One region of the Vibrio sp. KUL78 genome, then DNA from elsewhere that is predicted to be linked to it. Evidence: predicted binding sites of a transcription regulator. Region 1 holds the regulator's gene; the other holds the start of a gene.

Evidence for each region. The regulator PurR, encoded in region 1, represses purine synthesis genes. The targets are predictions, from matches to a motif close to TNANGNAAACGTTTNCNTNA.
Region 2: a site for PurR is predicted at 2,403-2,422, ahead of folD (bifunctional methylenetetrahydrofolate dehydrogenase/methenyltetrahydrofolate cyclohydrolase FolD). Genes of this name have one in related genera too.

What each region holds. Positions count from the first base shown of each region.
Region 1 is NZ_AP045837.1:1,138,077-1,145,706, forward strand. It holds gene glgA (glycogen synthase GlgA) at 1-741, shown strand, start outside; gene AC6I8Y_RS05570 (alpha/beta fold hydrolase) at 891-1,688, shown strand; gene AC6I8Y_RS05575 (putative signal transducing protein) at 1,669-2,001, opposite strand; gene AC6I8Y_RS05580 (TVP38/TMEM64 family protein) at 2,002-2,685, opposite strand; gene AC6I8Y_RS05585 (TfoX/Sxy family DNA transformation protein) at 2,804-3,394, opposite strand; cyclic di-GMP riboswitch class I at 3,512-3,600, opposite strand; gene purR (HTH-type transcriptional repressor PurR) at 3,779-4,783, opposite strand; gene torD (molecular chaperone TorD) at 5,120-5,773, opposite strand; gene torR (two-component system response regulator TorR) at 6,055-6,765, shown strand; gene AC6I8Y_RS05605 (Ig-like domain-containing protein) at 7,040-7,630, shown strand, end outside.
Region 2 is NZ_AP045837.1:795,014-802,643, reverse strand. It holds gene AC6I8Y_RS03910 (DEAD/DEAH box helicase) at 1-386, opposite strand, end outside; gene AC6I8Y_RS03905 (hypothetical protein) at 466-1,347, opposite strand; gene AC6I8Y_RS03900 (DUF1007 family protein) at 1,337-1,960, opposite strand; tRNA gene AC6I8Y_RS03895 (tRNA-Arg) at 2,212-2,288, opposite strand; gene folD (bifunctional methylenetetrahydrofolate dehydrogenase/methenyltetrahydrofolate cyclohydrolase FolD) at 2,494-3,357, shown strand; gene AC6I8Y_RS03885 (HPr family phosphocarrier protein) at 3,579-3,830, shown strand; gene AC6I8Y_RS03880 (lytic murein transglycosylase) at 3,900-4,877, opposite strand; gene AC6I8Y_RS03875 (YcgL domain-containing protein) at 4,902-5,177, opposite strand; gene minC (septum site-determining protein MinC) at 5,394-6,056, shown strand; gene minD (septum site-determining protein MinD) at 6,077-6,889, shown strand; gene minE (cell division topological specificity factor MinE) at 6,893-7,156, shown strand; gene rnd (ribonuclease D) at 7,203-7,630, opposite strand, start outside.

The DNA of each region.
Region 1 (7,630 bases):
GTTCATCGCGCCAAAGATCTCCATGGCATCGTTAATGGATGCGATTACTCAGAGTGGAACCCAAGCCACGATGAGTATTTGCCTAAGCATTACAGTGATGACCTAGAGAGCATGCTAGCGGGTAAGCTCGCATCGAAAACAGCGCTACAAAAAGAGCTCGGCCTGCCAGAGCGTGAAGTGCCGATGATTGGCATGGTTTGTCGCTTGACGCACCAAAAAGGTTTTCACTACATCCTTCCTATTTTGGATAAGTTCCTAAAAAATGACGTTCAAGTCGTCATTATTGGTACGGGTGAGCCACAAATTGCTTCTCATCTTAATGACCTAGCGGAAGAGTTTTCAGATAAGTTGGCGTTTGTAGAAGCTTACAGCAATCGCTTTGCTCATTTGGTAGAAGCAGGGTCAGACTTCTTCCTAATGCCTTCTGAGTTTGAAGCGTGTGGGTTGAACCAGATTTATAGTATGGCTTATGGTACGTTGCCAATCGTACGTAAAGTCGGCGGTTTGAAAGACACGGTTATTGATTTTGATGATGACCCTAACAATGCCACTGGTTTTGGTTTTGTTGAGCCTTGCCATGATGCTTTGTTAATTGTCCTGCAACGCGCACTGCTATTCTATCTGCAACACCCTGAGCAGATGCATGAAATGCAGCTTCGCTCAATGCGAAAAGACTTCAGTTGGACTGAGTCAGCCAAAGAGTACGTCAAGATGTACGACCTGGCGCTCGAGGCAAACTAGAGCAAAAACTGAAAAGCGGCGTTATGCCGCTTTTTTTATAATCGACTACACTTGTAAATCATTTTTACCAAAATTCCTGTGAGTTTTTGTCCGTAAAACGGCGAATTATGGTAACGTAACGCCCACATACATCACGAAACTTGAGAACTATGTCAGAGAGCTTGCTATTCCATAAAACTTATCAGCACCCAACGAGTAATGAGTGGGTGGTATTCGTACATGGGGCAGGTGGAAGCTCAAACATATGGTTTAAACAGATTCGTGCTTACCGAGAGCACTTTAACCTGCTGTTTATTGATCTGCGCGGTCACGGTAAGTCAAACCAACTCCTTAAAGACATTATGTCGAACAAGTACACCTTTAAAGAGGTGACGATGGATATCGTCAAAGTACTTGATCACCTTAAAATTCAGTCAGCCCATTTTGTCGGTATGTCTTTGGGAACGATTATTGTGCGCAACATTGCCGAGTTGGCACACTCCCGAGTTCGTTCCATGGTCTTAGGCGGTGCGGTCACTCGCTTTAATACTCGCTCGCAAATTCTGGTGAAAATTGGCAACTGGAGTAAGCACATTATCCCTTATATGTGGCTTTACAGCTTGTTCGCGTATATTGTCATGCCGCAAAAAGGCCAAAAAGAGTCACGATTGTTATTCGTCCGAGAGGCGAAAAAGCTGTGCCAAAAAGAGTTCAAGCGTTGGTACCGCCTAACGACAGAAGTGAACCCTCTCAACCGCTACTTTAAAGACCGAGAGTTGCCGATTCCGACTTTGTATCTGATGGGGGATAAAGACTATATGTTTATTAAGCCAGTCAAAGAGATGGTGGCTGAACATAAGTCCAGCCGTCTATTAGAGATCAAAGATTGTGGTCATGTGTGCAATGTTGAGCGTCCAGAAGAGTTCAATAAGCACTCAATAGATTTCATTAAGTCTGTGGCATCGTAGCTGTTTGTGGCGTCTGACAGTTCCAGCAGACGCCAAATTGCGCTTCGTTAGTCTCGTGGCAAGCTGAACATACCCACGGCACGTTACCGCTTTTCTCAGCCTGTTTTTGCCAATCTTGAATGACAGCTCGTGCCATCATTTCTTGCTCTCTGTTGAAAAGCCAAACGTAGGGTAGAGAACTTTCGTCAAACGGTACTTCCCCTCGTAACCCAAAAACACCTTCGCCTCGTACTTCACACTCTATACCTTCAGCCATCAACTGCTGTTGGACAATATGTGTTTCTGGTGGGTTATTGCCTACAAATATCTTCATCTATTCCTGTACCTGTGGTGAGCGAGAGATTTTTCCCATAATCCATTTGGCAATAAGTGGGAACAAACCGAGTAGGGCAAACGATGCCAACACGGTAGGGGAAACAATGCCTGATAGACTGTCAATGTTCGCTAGCTGGGTACCTGCATTGAGGTATACTGCAGTTCCTGGCAGCATGCCCAGTTGACTCACCAAGTAATACTTAGAGATTCGAATTGGCGTGAGACCCATTAATAAGTTAATCAAGAAAAATGGGAACACAGGAATGAGTCTTAGAGAAAATAGATAGAAAGCACCGTCTTTTTCGACACCTTTATTGATCGTCTCAAGTTTCGAACCGAACTTACTTTGTACCCAATCGCGAAGTAGGAAGCGACTGCTCAAGAATGCCAATGTAGCGCCTATGGTACTCGCAAATGAAACAAGCAGTAAACTAGTCCAAAAGCCAAACAGTGCAGCGCCAAGTAAGGTAACCACGGCAGCGCCTGGAACGGAGAATGCAGTAATCGCTATGTAAGCGAAGAAATAGGTGAGGGCAGCAGCCACGAAGTTCTCATTGATGTATTCACTCAGTGCTACTTGTTGTGCTTTTGCGTTTTCTAGTGTGAGGTGTTGACCAAAGTTGATGCCTAAGTAAATGACGACAGCAACCAAAACCAATCCTAGTATCAGCTTCTTGCTCATGACGATATCCTTTTGATGACTCAGTATTAGTGTAGTAGAAAGGATGAGTATGTTTTTCCTTTCAGCTAATACAAAAAAATCAGCCATAAGGCTGATTTTTTCTCGAGATTACCGTAGCTTAATTAATTAAGCTAGCCAGTTCATCTCTTTTAGTCTGAGGAATCACAGACCAATGAGTACCATTTATCGCACCTTCAAGAGCCCATAAAAGCTCTAAACCTACGGTACTTGAATGGGTTCTCTGAATGGCCTTGAAAGCCTCAACCGAACCATGATCCTGAAGTTCAACCACTGATTCAATGCCTGCTTTTTTGAGCATACGCTCAGTGGCAAGGCGAAGATTCGGAAGGTCTTTCAGGCGATTAGGTTTCGCTTCGGATTGTTGCTCTTTCTCAGTTTTCGCGAACTCGAGTGCCTGTTTAGCGTGATCGAGAATACCTTCTTGATCTTGCCAACAGTCTTCAGGTAACGCGAAGTACTTAGTAACAACGGGAAATCCACGCTTTTTATAAACATAAGGCTTGTAACCCAGTTTTTTGAAGGTGGATACGGTCTGACGGTTAGTTCTGATATGTAATTTGTTATTCACTGCTAAGGCAAACATCGTATCATCTACGAAGATGCCAAATCCCCCAAACATGGAGCGAGACTTTACTCTTCCAAGCTGAGCGAATAATTGCATTGAATTTTTTAGTATAGGATTATCCATGCTTTATTCTTTTCTCGGTGTTATTGATTGTGTCACCAGAATCAGGTCCGAGAGTATAGCAATCAGGTGTCAGAGCTCTGTTAGGCATATGCCATAACTGAGTCTTCTCCCCTTGCCATCGGCAACCCCGCTACCTATCAATTAAAAATTGGTTTAGGCCGGAGGCTTTGCGTCCCACCCTTTCAGATGGTTTGCCCTGTGCGTGACTTCATTAGAATAAATGAAAACGACATAAGCCTATGATTACTCCGTTGCAAAAATGTGATGTTGGTTCAAATAATGGCGGGTTATTTGTGCTTGAGGGTGCGTAAAAAACTAACAATCGAGAGAAGAAAACTTGAATGGGGTTCAAAAAAAGTGCCTAGAAAGGCACTTTTGTCAGCTCTATGTAAGGCTTTTGACAGAGTCTCGTTCAACAATCTCTGGGTGCATTTCGAAAATGCGCTTTTCATGACCTTTATCTTTGATTCGTTCTAATAGAATCTCAAACGCGTTTTTACCCACACGACGTTTAGGTTGGTGAACCGTGGTTAGAGGTGGCGAGAAGTACTCAGCCAGCTCAATATTATCGTATCCAATGACAGAGATATCTTCCGGTACGCGCACACCCAGTTGCTGCAGGCGACTCATTAAGCCAAACGCCATGGTGTCGTTGAAACAGAAGATAGCGGTCGGTCGGTCTTCCATTGCAGCAATACGGTTAGCAGCGATAACCGCTGTATCGCATTCGAAGTTGCCTTCAAGAATACGATCGTCTTTCATCTCGATACCTGCTTCAGCAAGGGCACGTTTGTAACCGATGATACGCTCTTGGCACACGGCTTTTTCTAGATGGCCACTCAGGCAGGCAATATCCGTGTGACCTTTTTCGATCAGGAACTTCGTTGCCAGATAACCGCCTTCTTCAGAGTTATCGATGATCTTGTCCGCTTGTGAGCTTTCTGGGCCCCAGTCCATGATAACTTTAGGAATGTCGGCGTGACGATCAAGCATCTCTAGCAGCTCTTCGGTAAGATCAGAGCACATCACGAGGATGCCATCCACGCGCTTCTCTGCCAGCATGCGAATGTAATCGCGTTGCTTTTCATACACGCCACCAGTGTTACATAGGATCAGCGTGTAGCCTTGGCGGTAGCAGTAGCTCTCAACACCATCGATAACCTCTGAAAAGAACAGGTTAGTTGATTGAGTCACTAACATACCGATGGTTTTTGTTGAGTTGCATTTTAAGCTACGTGCAACGGCGCTTGGTGCGTAGTTGAGTTCGTCGACCGCCGCCATCACTTTTTCTTGAGTTGCTTCAGCAACAAAGCGAGTCTTATTAATAACGTGGGATACTGTGGTCGTTGAAACGCCTGCAAGGCGGGCGACATCTTTAATAGTTGCCATAGTGATATCCTATTAGTCGCGGCTTGATAATTAACGTTGGTACCGCTTCAAGTATAGTGGTCTTTGCAAACATATAACGCTATGTTGTTGTAAACATAGTATTTGGCTGCGAAAACCGAAAGTTGCATGCAAGCCACGGCGAAAAAAGCTCAGAGCGTAGATTTCAACAGGTGTTTTTGGACACAAGTCCGCGTTGAATGCCAAGGGCATTTGCATTTAAACGGCGGATTGTAGACTTAGGTTTGAGCGCTGGCAATGACTTATCCAATAAATTTATAACTAAAGCGCAAATTAATTCTCACAGATGTGATGCAAGTGATTTGCGCTTTAGGTTGGCTAGTCTTGCTCACCCTCTAGGTAGGTGTAGTCAAGTTGGCAGAATGCTTCGAGTAGTTTAGCGGCAGAGGCATAAAACCCAAACTCGTCGTTAGTTTGGCATTTCGCAACAAACTGAGGTAGCCATGTCATCAAGTAGTTCTTGATGAACTCTGCTTGCTCGTGCAGCGCATCGTTCATATGTGCCTCAGCTTCAAGCTCATTGGAGCGAATGATTAAGTTGCCTAGGAAATCTAGCTCGATCGCGAGGTGATCCGCTGGCTCATTTAAGTCCTTATTCACTGCTACATTGTGCTTAGCTAAAAGATCTGCCATATCTTGTGCAGGTTGATCATTTAAAAGACCAGACTTACCAATATACATAGAGGCATAAGGCAGTGCGCCGTGCTTGTCCGACTTTAAAAATAGATCGCAAAAATCGGCAGAAAGCTCTAATTGTGCGTCTTCTCTGACTTGAAGGCGGTTCAAGGACTCTGTAAAGACCTGAATGGGTTCTTTTAGGGAAGGGTTTTCTCCTAAGCCAGATAAGAAAGAGCGAATTTCAGGGCTGTGGTATTTGTTGAGTTCATCATCAGTGAGCTCCGCAGCGAATAGGCTTGAAAGCCACCAATAGATTTCTGCGCGTTGCTCATTAAATGCTTTGATTTCTTGCATTTGAATAATCTCCAAAAATGATAACTCTATTTTAGCCAATAAAGATGAATAGCAATAACTTGTTGTGTGAAGAATTGAGTTAACTTATGAAAAAATAAGACAAAAATTAATTGCTTTAAGGGTAAGTTGACTCGAGTATTCGTTGCATATGAGACGCAATCGTTTTGGTTGTTTTGAATCAAAAAATAGTAAGGTTTCCATGCCTATGAGGGGATGTAGACTAGAATTGTGAATGTTTATGAATAGAATGTCCCTGTCATGACAAGATTGAGAAACCACAGATGAAATATCACGTTTTGGTTGTAGAAGATGACGTAGTCACTCGCAGTAAGCTGGCTGGTTACTTCGAAAATGAAGGCTACTTGGTTAGCGAAGCTGAAGATGGTCAGACGATGCGTCAGGTGCTGGAAGAATCCAGTATCGATCTCGTTATGTTAGATATTAACCTCCCTGGTGAAGATGGTTTGATGCTGACAAGAGAGTTAAGAAGTCAGTCAGACATTGGAATCATTTTGGTGACCGGTCGCACCGATAGTATTGACCGTATTGTTGGCCTTGAGATGGGGGCAGACGACTATGTCACTAAGCCGTTTGAGCTACGCGAACTGTTAGTGCGAGTAAAAAACCTATTGTGGCGTATTTCACTAGCGCGCAAACAGCCAGTACTTGAAGAGTCAGTGCAAAACGAGCATGTGGTTCACTTTGGTGAATGGACGTTCGATAAGCAGCGTCGTTCATTGACGAATAATGGCGACCCTGTAAAACTGACCAAGGCTGAATATGAATTGTTAGTTGCACTCTCAACGTATCCAAATCAAGTTCTGAGCCGTGAGCGTATCCTCAATATGATCAGTCATCGAGTTGATGCGCCAAACGATAGAACCATTGATGTTCTTATCCGTCGCATGCGTGCCAAGATGGAATCCGATCCAAAGAATCCACAGATATTTATCACTGTCCATGGCGAGGGCTACATGTTTGCTGGTGATTAAAGTCGGCTAGCGTGTAGTGATAGAAAATGCTCCAGTTGTCTCTTTGATAGCTGGAGCTTTTTTATGGGAGCAATGTAGAGATACCTGGTCGTTGTATATGCAACTTGTAACTATTTTTGTTAACTGACTCGCGTGAGAAGTCGGTGCTTTCTGAGTCGGAAAAAGACTCTATAAACCTGAGCTAGTTTGATAGTGGCGTCGTTTCCGTTGAACTGCTTCGATTGGGCAGCATTGATTGGCAACGACATTCTTTGGTTCAACAAAAGGATTTTCCATGACCAAGCTACAATTAGGCTCTATTCCAATATTTAAACGGTCAGTGAATTTGTCGCTGATGCTCACCCCCAGTTTACTGTTTTCTGCACCAAGCTTGGCAGTACAGTGTGACAGTTTGCCCATTTGGGACGACGGCACAAGCTACAACGGTGGCGCTCAAGTCCAATGGCAATCATCGGCGTTCCAAGCGAACTGGTGGAACCTTAACGCTAACCCTGTTAACCACTCCGAACCTTATCAAGAATGGTCACTAATAGGGGCCTGTGATGCTGGTGGCATAAACGCTGCTCCCTCAGTGACGATTACTTCTCCAGCCTCCAACGCACAGTTAGCCTCAGGAAACCAAGTCACCTTCTCTGCATTGGCCGAAGACAGTGATGGGGAAGTTCGAGAGGTGATATTTGAGCTGCAAGGGGCGCAACTGGCAGTGCTGTCGAGCGCTCCCTACCAAGTAACTTGGTTCACAGAAAGTGGCAATTATGAGCTGGTAGTCACAGCCATTGATGATAAAGGTGCGTCTACACAATCGGCTCAGACATTCTCAGTCGTAGACGCATCTAATCAGCCGCCAGTCGTTACCTTGACCAGT
Region 2 (7,630 bases), 340 kb from region 1:
GCCACAACAATATCTACACCATCAATCAGAGCTTGCTTCTGCGGCGCGTAATCAACACCACCAAACATGGCCATCGACTTAAGTGGTAAATGTTGTGCGTAAGCCTCAATGCTTTGATTAACCTGCAGTGCGAGTTCACGGGTTGGAGTGAGGATAATCGCACGCGCGCGTTTCTTACGCTGCGTTTCACCTTGGCTCAGCATTTCAAGAATTGGCAAAACAAAGCTTGCGGTTTTACCCGTGCCAGTTTGCGCCGCCGCAATCAGGTTTTCACCTTTTAGGACAATCGGGATCGCTTTCGTTTGAATCGTGGTTGGCTTTTGGTAGCCAAGCGATGCTACTGCATCAAGTATAGGTTGGCTTAAGCCGAGTTTAGAAAAAGACATCACGAGTTCTCTTTATCAAGATGAAGACCCGCGCATTCTATAGAGCTTGAGATTGATGCACAATGTTATTGACGCTTAATCACAATATCGGCGAGATCTGCAGATGACCCGTGGTCCAAAATACCCACCCTACCAGTAAATAAAACGTCGCCAGCAAAACTCGTTTGCTGGCATCGCGCCAGAAACAGCGCTGCGGCGCTTGTGTCGATACTGAAAAACGCTCAGAGGAGTAATCCAGCACTTTACGACTGGTAAAGACCACAACGACTAAAGCGAGAAAGCTTCCCAAAAAACTGCAAACAACAAGTGCTGCGGCCAAGCTCCAATCAAACCAAAGCAACGTAAATAGCGCGATGAGCGACGTGCTGGTGCACGGTCTAAGTCCATACAAAAGAAGCCCTACTCGCGACGACTGTTCGCTAGGAGTACTAGTGGCCACCTTCGCATCGGAGCGAAGCCACTGCTTTATTAATGCCACGATGAGCAATACTAATAAGTATCCACCAAATAGCATCATGGCTATGCCAACCCATTGATTGATAGAAGATACGTAGCCGAGTGACTGTCGATAGCCTAACGATAATACTTGGTTCGCGGCAATCACGACGCCTGCAGTGACCACACCTTGCATCACATTAAGTAGCAAGCAAGTACCGACAATCTTTGACTTGCTCACCGACTCTGCTGATACAAGAAAAACCACCGCACTTTTGCCATGTCCTGGTCCAAGAGAATGAACAAATCCGTAGATAAAAGTGAACAAACACGTCAATACTAGAGCCGTTCTGTCTCCCGTATCAATAAGGTCGAAATAGTCAGATAGCCCTGAAAGCAACGTTCTTTGCGTGGTGACTAGGTACTGCGTGATAACATTCAGTTCGTTCACAACGCTTGCCACCACTATCAGTAAGAGTACGGTAGCAACAAAAAGTCCCCAACGCTGCTTTGAACTACGAACCACAGGACAGACTCACTCTTTGGCTAAAGTGACTACCGAGATCATCATCACCAACATCATCTACACCAAGCGACATGGCATAATCAATGATGTCTTGCGAAGGTGTTGGCGTGGTCAACTCATACTGACAGTGTGGATTGAGGCTTTCCCCCAACGAAATAGTCGATCGATTTTCCCAAGAAATATCGATGTAATAAGTGTTATCAAACACTTGGATATCCAACTCTTCCTTGGTCAAATCTACGTTTCTTGATAACGGCAGGGTAAAGTTCAGCACTATTCGCCGCCCTTGCCTGCTCAGTGAATACACTTCAGGAAGTCGAAACTTAAGTGGTGCGTTATCCGCATACAGGTAGGTAAAGTAGTGAGTATTCAACAGATTCCGCATCAATCTTAACGCTTCTTTGTGAGCACTCTCCTCATTATCAAAAACCGAGAAATCCCCATCAAGCGCATACGCACTTGAGAATGGGTCAAAGGTCCACGTCATCGTCAAACTCTCCACTTCAGTGCCGTCACCGTTAACTTGCAATTCATTGCCTATCCATGAATGAGGGTGTGCGTGAGAGGAGACAGAGAAAAGCACAAGGAGCAGTAAAGAAAAATAACGCCGCATAGAATGAATCTCTTGAAATTAGAGCAGTGCTGTCATGTAAGCACTAGGATAATTCAAACAATTGTTATGTTATATCATTCCAATAATAACGGTGAAACATTGATATTGTCAGAAGATGCTAATCGTTCTTAAAGCAAGGTGGTTTCGGTTAAGTGCGACGAATAAACGACAAATACGCAATAGTGATGTTGGTTTTAATTGGTAATGAGGTCGACTTGAGAAAGTCTGAAAGAGAATAAAGAGGGGGAGAATGGCACGCCCTGTAGGATTCGAACCTACGACCACATCCTTAGAAGGGACGTGCTCTATCCAGCTGAGCTAAGGGCGCGCTACAGGGAAAGGATTATACGAGTTAGGAGAGGTAAATCAATGGCTTTATTGCCTAGAGCGGTTTAAACGCCCAAAAAAAAGTCAACATATCAGCAAAAGATGAAAAACCCACCGATGCAAACGTTTGCGTTGTAGCTTTTGAAATAGTTTTCTGGGACAATGCACACAAAAATAACAGTCAATTAACTTTCTCAAGGAAAATTATGTCTGCTCAAAACATTGATGGGAAACTCATTTCTCAAACTGTACGCTCAGAAGTTGCCGCTCGTGTTAAAGCGAGAACGGATGCTGGACTTCGAGCGCCGGGGTTAGCGGTTGTATTAGTGGGTGAAGACCCAGCCTCGCAAGTTTATGTGGGTAGCAAACGCCGTGCGTGTGAAGAAGTTGGTTTTGTTTCTAAGTCGTATGACTTGCCTGCTAGCGCAACAGAAGAACAGCTTCTGAGCCTTGTTGACGAACTGAATAATGACCCTGAAGTCGATGGCATCTTGGTACAGCTACCATTGCCTGCAGGTATCGACACGACGCATGTACTAGAGCGCATCATTCCAGAAAAAGATGTCGATGGCTTCCACCCTTATAATGTGGGTCGACTAGCACAGCGCATTCCTAAGCTACGCTCGTGCACGCCAAAAGGCATTATCACTCTCCTTGATCGTTACAACATTCAACTTCGTGGTAAACACGCTGTGATTGTGGGTGCATCGAACATTGTTGGTCGCCCTATGACGCTAGAGCTATTACTGGCTGGCTGCACAACGACCACATGCCACCGATTCACTAAAGACCTCGAAAGCCATGTACGCCAAGCTGACGTGGTCGTTGTCGCAGTGGGTAAACCAAACTTTGTTCCTGGTCACTGGATCAAGAAAGGCGCTGTTGTGGTCGATGTAGGTATCAACCGTTTGGAAAATGGCACCTTGGTTGGCGACGTTGAGTACGATGTCGCAAAAGAAAACGCGAGCTTCATTACTCCAGTTCCTGGCGGTGTTGGCCCAATGACGGTAGCGAGTCTGATTGAGAATACTATGATTGCTTGTGAGCAATTTCATACCGCTAAAAAGTAATCTTATTGAGTAAGGGAGTTCGCTCCCTTACCATTCCCCCACCTCTTGTCGCACACTCTTTCCTCTTTACAATCATACAGATAACGTTAACCCCCTCTCATTTTGTACTGATACTTTCCTACCTATTAGCAACTTTACTTCTTCGTCACAGATTTCAAACCACATGTTCGGTACAAACAACCTCATAAGCGAATCAATCGAATAACAAGGAGATGTACCCTATGTATAAGAAAAACGCATTGATCACAGCAGAGAGCGGCTTACACACAAGGCCGGCAGCGCAGTTCGTTAAAGAAGCGAAAAAGTACTCAGAAGATATCGAGATCGTCTCTAAGGGAAAGACGGCTACGGCTAAGAATTTGTTCAAGTTGCAGACATTGCAGCTTGTTAAAGGCACTGAAGTGACGGTTCAGTCATCCAACAGGCAAGCTGTTGATGAACTGGCAAGCTTTTTGGAGAAAGTGACCGGCTAGCAGATAGTAAAACTAAGCGCCCATGCACGCGGCCTGAGTGCATGGGCGCTTTTTCATTTTATGTAGACGTTAATCCATCGCGATTCGGTCAGCAAGGTGGCTGACAGCCAAAGCGAAGTAATACGAACGATTCCACTTCATCAACACGTTATAGTTGTTATATACCAAATAAACTCGACCATTCTCGTCATCAGGCATGATAAGCCAAGCTTTAATGTCTTCATCAAGCTGAGGCAGTGGGCGACCATCGTATCTTGTCACACCGAGCTTGCTCCACTCTTGCAAGAACTTGCCTTTTTCAGGATCGCGCCCCTGAAGCTCAGGAGAAAACCCTTTAGGAACTTTGACTTGTCGTCCCCAAGTGTATTGATCATCCCAGCCAGATTTCGCTAAGTAGTTAGCGGTTGATGCGAAGACATCGGCTTCGCTGTCCCAGATATCTTTCTTGCCATCACCATTACCATCAGCGGCAAAGTTCAGGAACGAGCTCGGCATGAACTGGCTTTGTCCCATTGCGCCAGCCCAGGACCCTTTCATGTCTTCAGGTGCGATATGACCTTGTTCTAGAATGGTCAGTGCCGCTAGAGCCTCACTGCGGAAGAAGGCTTCTCTTCGTCCTTCATACGCCATGGTTGATAGCGCATCGATCACTCGATAGTTACCAGTAAAGCGACCAAAGTTACTTTCAACGCCCCACAATGCGACGATAAAGCGCGGCTGGACGCCATACTCGTCGCCAATACGTTTCAGCTCTGCGTAATGTTTGTTGTGAAGCTCTTTCGCTTGCTTTACTTTCCAATCCGGCACTGCTCTTGGTATGTACTCATCCAAGGTCAGTCTTTTCTCAGGCTGGTTACGGTCGGCTTTCACCGCTCTGGGCTTGTATTCCACACCAGCAAAGGCCTCTGTTAAGATTTGCTCAGAGATTCCTTGCTCTCGAGCCTCTTGCTTGAGACCCGCGACATATTCCTCGAAGGATTCCTTTTGTTGCGCGACTGCGCTTGTGGCTAGGCTTGCCCCTAGCATCACTGACAATATCTTTTTCACCGTGCCCTCCCCTGAGCAGTCGGATTATTTCTGTTGAGCTTTCTGCTCTTTGTATTTATCCAGTAAGTTTTCTGGCGGTGGTGGTAATTGTAAGAAAAAGCCCTCTTCGTTAATCGAGGTTTTGACCTTCTCAACATCGACCAACGCCAGTGTACGGCCAGCAAGGTTAACCACCATGACAAACTGAGGTCTGCCAAACATGTCCATCAACGCTTCTGGTACTGGAGTGAAGTCGTCTTTCTTTGCGATGTACAGGTATGCCCCGTCTTTTTTAGTGCTTTTATAGATTGAACAAAGCATGGTTGTATCTCTTATCGTTACGTATCTTCTCAAGTAGAAGAAATAATTCGGTTAGTTTATGGAAAATTGAGAGTTAATTATCCATTTGAGAGCAAGATAGCTTGCTGTATCTAATGTTGAAATATAACATGATTATTCCCAAGTAACCTCTAGATACGGTTACATTGGCATAACCTAATCAATAGCAATGTCATTGGCACAAGGATTTGATCATCAATGTCTCAATCCCCAGATCTGAAAGGCAGTAGCTTCACCTTATCGGTGTTGCATCTTTCTGACAACGATGTTTCCAAAGCGGTTCAATTTTTACAACAAAAAGTCTCTCAAGCCCCGACATTTTTCGCCTCGGCACCCGTGGTGATCAATGTTAGCCAAGTAGATGGCGATATTAACTTTATCGACCTAAAGCTGGGCGTAGAAGAGATAGGTATGATTCCCGTTGGCATTACTGGCTGCCAAGATAAGCGACTGCAAAACCTTGCGTCAGAAGCAGGGTTTGCGGTCATGACGGCCAGTAAAGCACCTTCTCAAGCCCCTGCCAAAATGGAGCCAACCAAAATTGTCCGCAACCCAGTTCGCTCTGGGCAACAAATCTATGCCAAAAACAGTGACCTTGTCATATTAAGCCATGTGAGTGCGGGCGCCGAAGTTATCGCCGATGGCACCATTCATATCCATGGCACATTACGAGGCAGAGCAATCGCAGGAGCGAGTGGCTCACGCGATGCAAAAATTCTCTGCAACGACTTACAAGCTGAACTAGTCTCCATAGCAGGAAACTACTGGCTCAGCGATCAGATTGAACGTGAATACTGGGGTAAAAAGGTGCTATTCGGCATGACCGATGACCAACTCGATTTCGAGATCCTCACGATTTAGAATTTAAAGGAAAACAATTAATGGCACGCATTATTGTGGTAACGTCGGGTAAAGGCGGCGTAGGTAAGACGACCTCGAGCGCGGCAATCGCGTCAGGACTGGCACTAAAAGGCAAGAAAACGGCCGTTATCGACTTCGATATTGGTCTTCGTAACCTAGACCTTATCATGGGTTGTGAACGTCGCGTGGTTTATGATTTCGTCAATGTTATCAACGGTGAAGCAACGCTAAATCAAGCACTTATCAAAGATAAGCGTACTGACAATCTGTTCATCCTTCCTGCCTCACAAACTCGTGATAAAGATGCGCTGACCAAAGATGGTGTACGTCGCGTATTGGACGACCTCGACGAAATGGGTTTTGACTTCGTAATCTGTGATTCACCTGCGGGTATTGAGCAAGGTGCATTGATGGCGCTGTACTTCGCGGACGAAGCGATTGTCACCACCAACCCAGAAGTCTCGTCGGTTCGCGATTCAGACCGTATTCTTGGCATCCTAGACTCGAAGTCTCGCCGCGCTGAAGAAGGTAAAGAGCCGGTAAAACAGCACCTATTGTTGACTCGCTACAACCCAGCACGAGTAACACAAGGAGAAATGCTGTCTGTCGAAGATGTAGAAGAGATCCTACACATTTCACTACTTGGTGTTATTCCAGAAAGCCAAGCAGTACTGAATGCCTCTAATAAAGGTGTGCCAGTCATTTTTGATGATGAGTCTGATGCAGGTATGGCGTACTCAGACACCGTTGATCGTCTACTCGGTGAGCAAGTCGACTTCCGCTTCTTAACAGAGCAGAAGAAAGGTATCTTCAAACGTCTATTCGGGGGGTAAGCTATGTCTCTACTTGAGTTTTTCCGCCCACAGAAGAAGACCTCAGCAAACCTAGCAAAAGAACGTTTGCAAATCATCGTTGCAGAGAGACGCAGTGAAGGCTCGCCTTCTCCGTCTTACTTACCGCAGTTAAAGGAAGATATCCTTAAGGTGATCGCGAAATATGTCGATGTTGATCCGTCTATGGTGGATTTGTCATTCGAACATAAAGACGATGACATTTCGGTTCTTGAGCTCAACGTGCAGCTTCCAGAAGACGAAAAGTAATTCAAAAAAGGCTCGCAATCGCGAGCCTTTCTTCTATTAGCTAAGTTTATACATCCATAACTTGGTCTAGCTGACGACCAAACAGCTCAAGACGCCACCCTTGCATCACATCCGGAAGCTTGGCTGGATCGCGCTGATGCTTCCAAACCCAAGAAAGGTATTGGTTAAGCTGCTTTTTGGACGCTAAAAACTCTGTCGCTAAGCCGCTGTGCTGAGCCGCCTTCTTCACTTCGTCTTTCAGTTTTTTGAACACTTGCTTGTAGCTTGGAAAGTCCATCAAGCGTTCAATTTTCTCTGGATAATCTTCTTCTGGCGTTTGCTGCGCACGCTTAACGATAGCAGCAATACGCTCACCATGACGGCGAATAGCTCTAGGGTCGATGCCCTCTTGCTCCATCTGTTTTGGCTTTTTCAGGCCATGACGTGCAACCGTCCAAAGCTCTTGCTCTTTGATAATGAAGTTCAAAGCTAAGT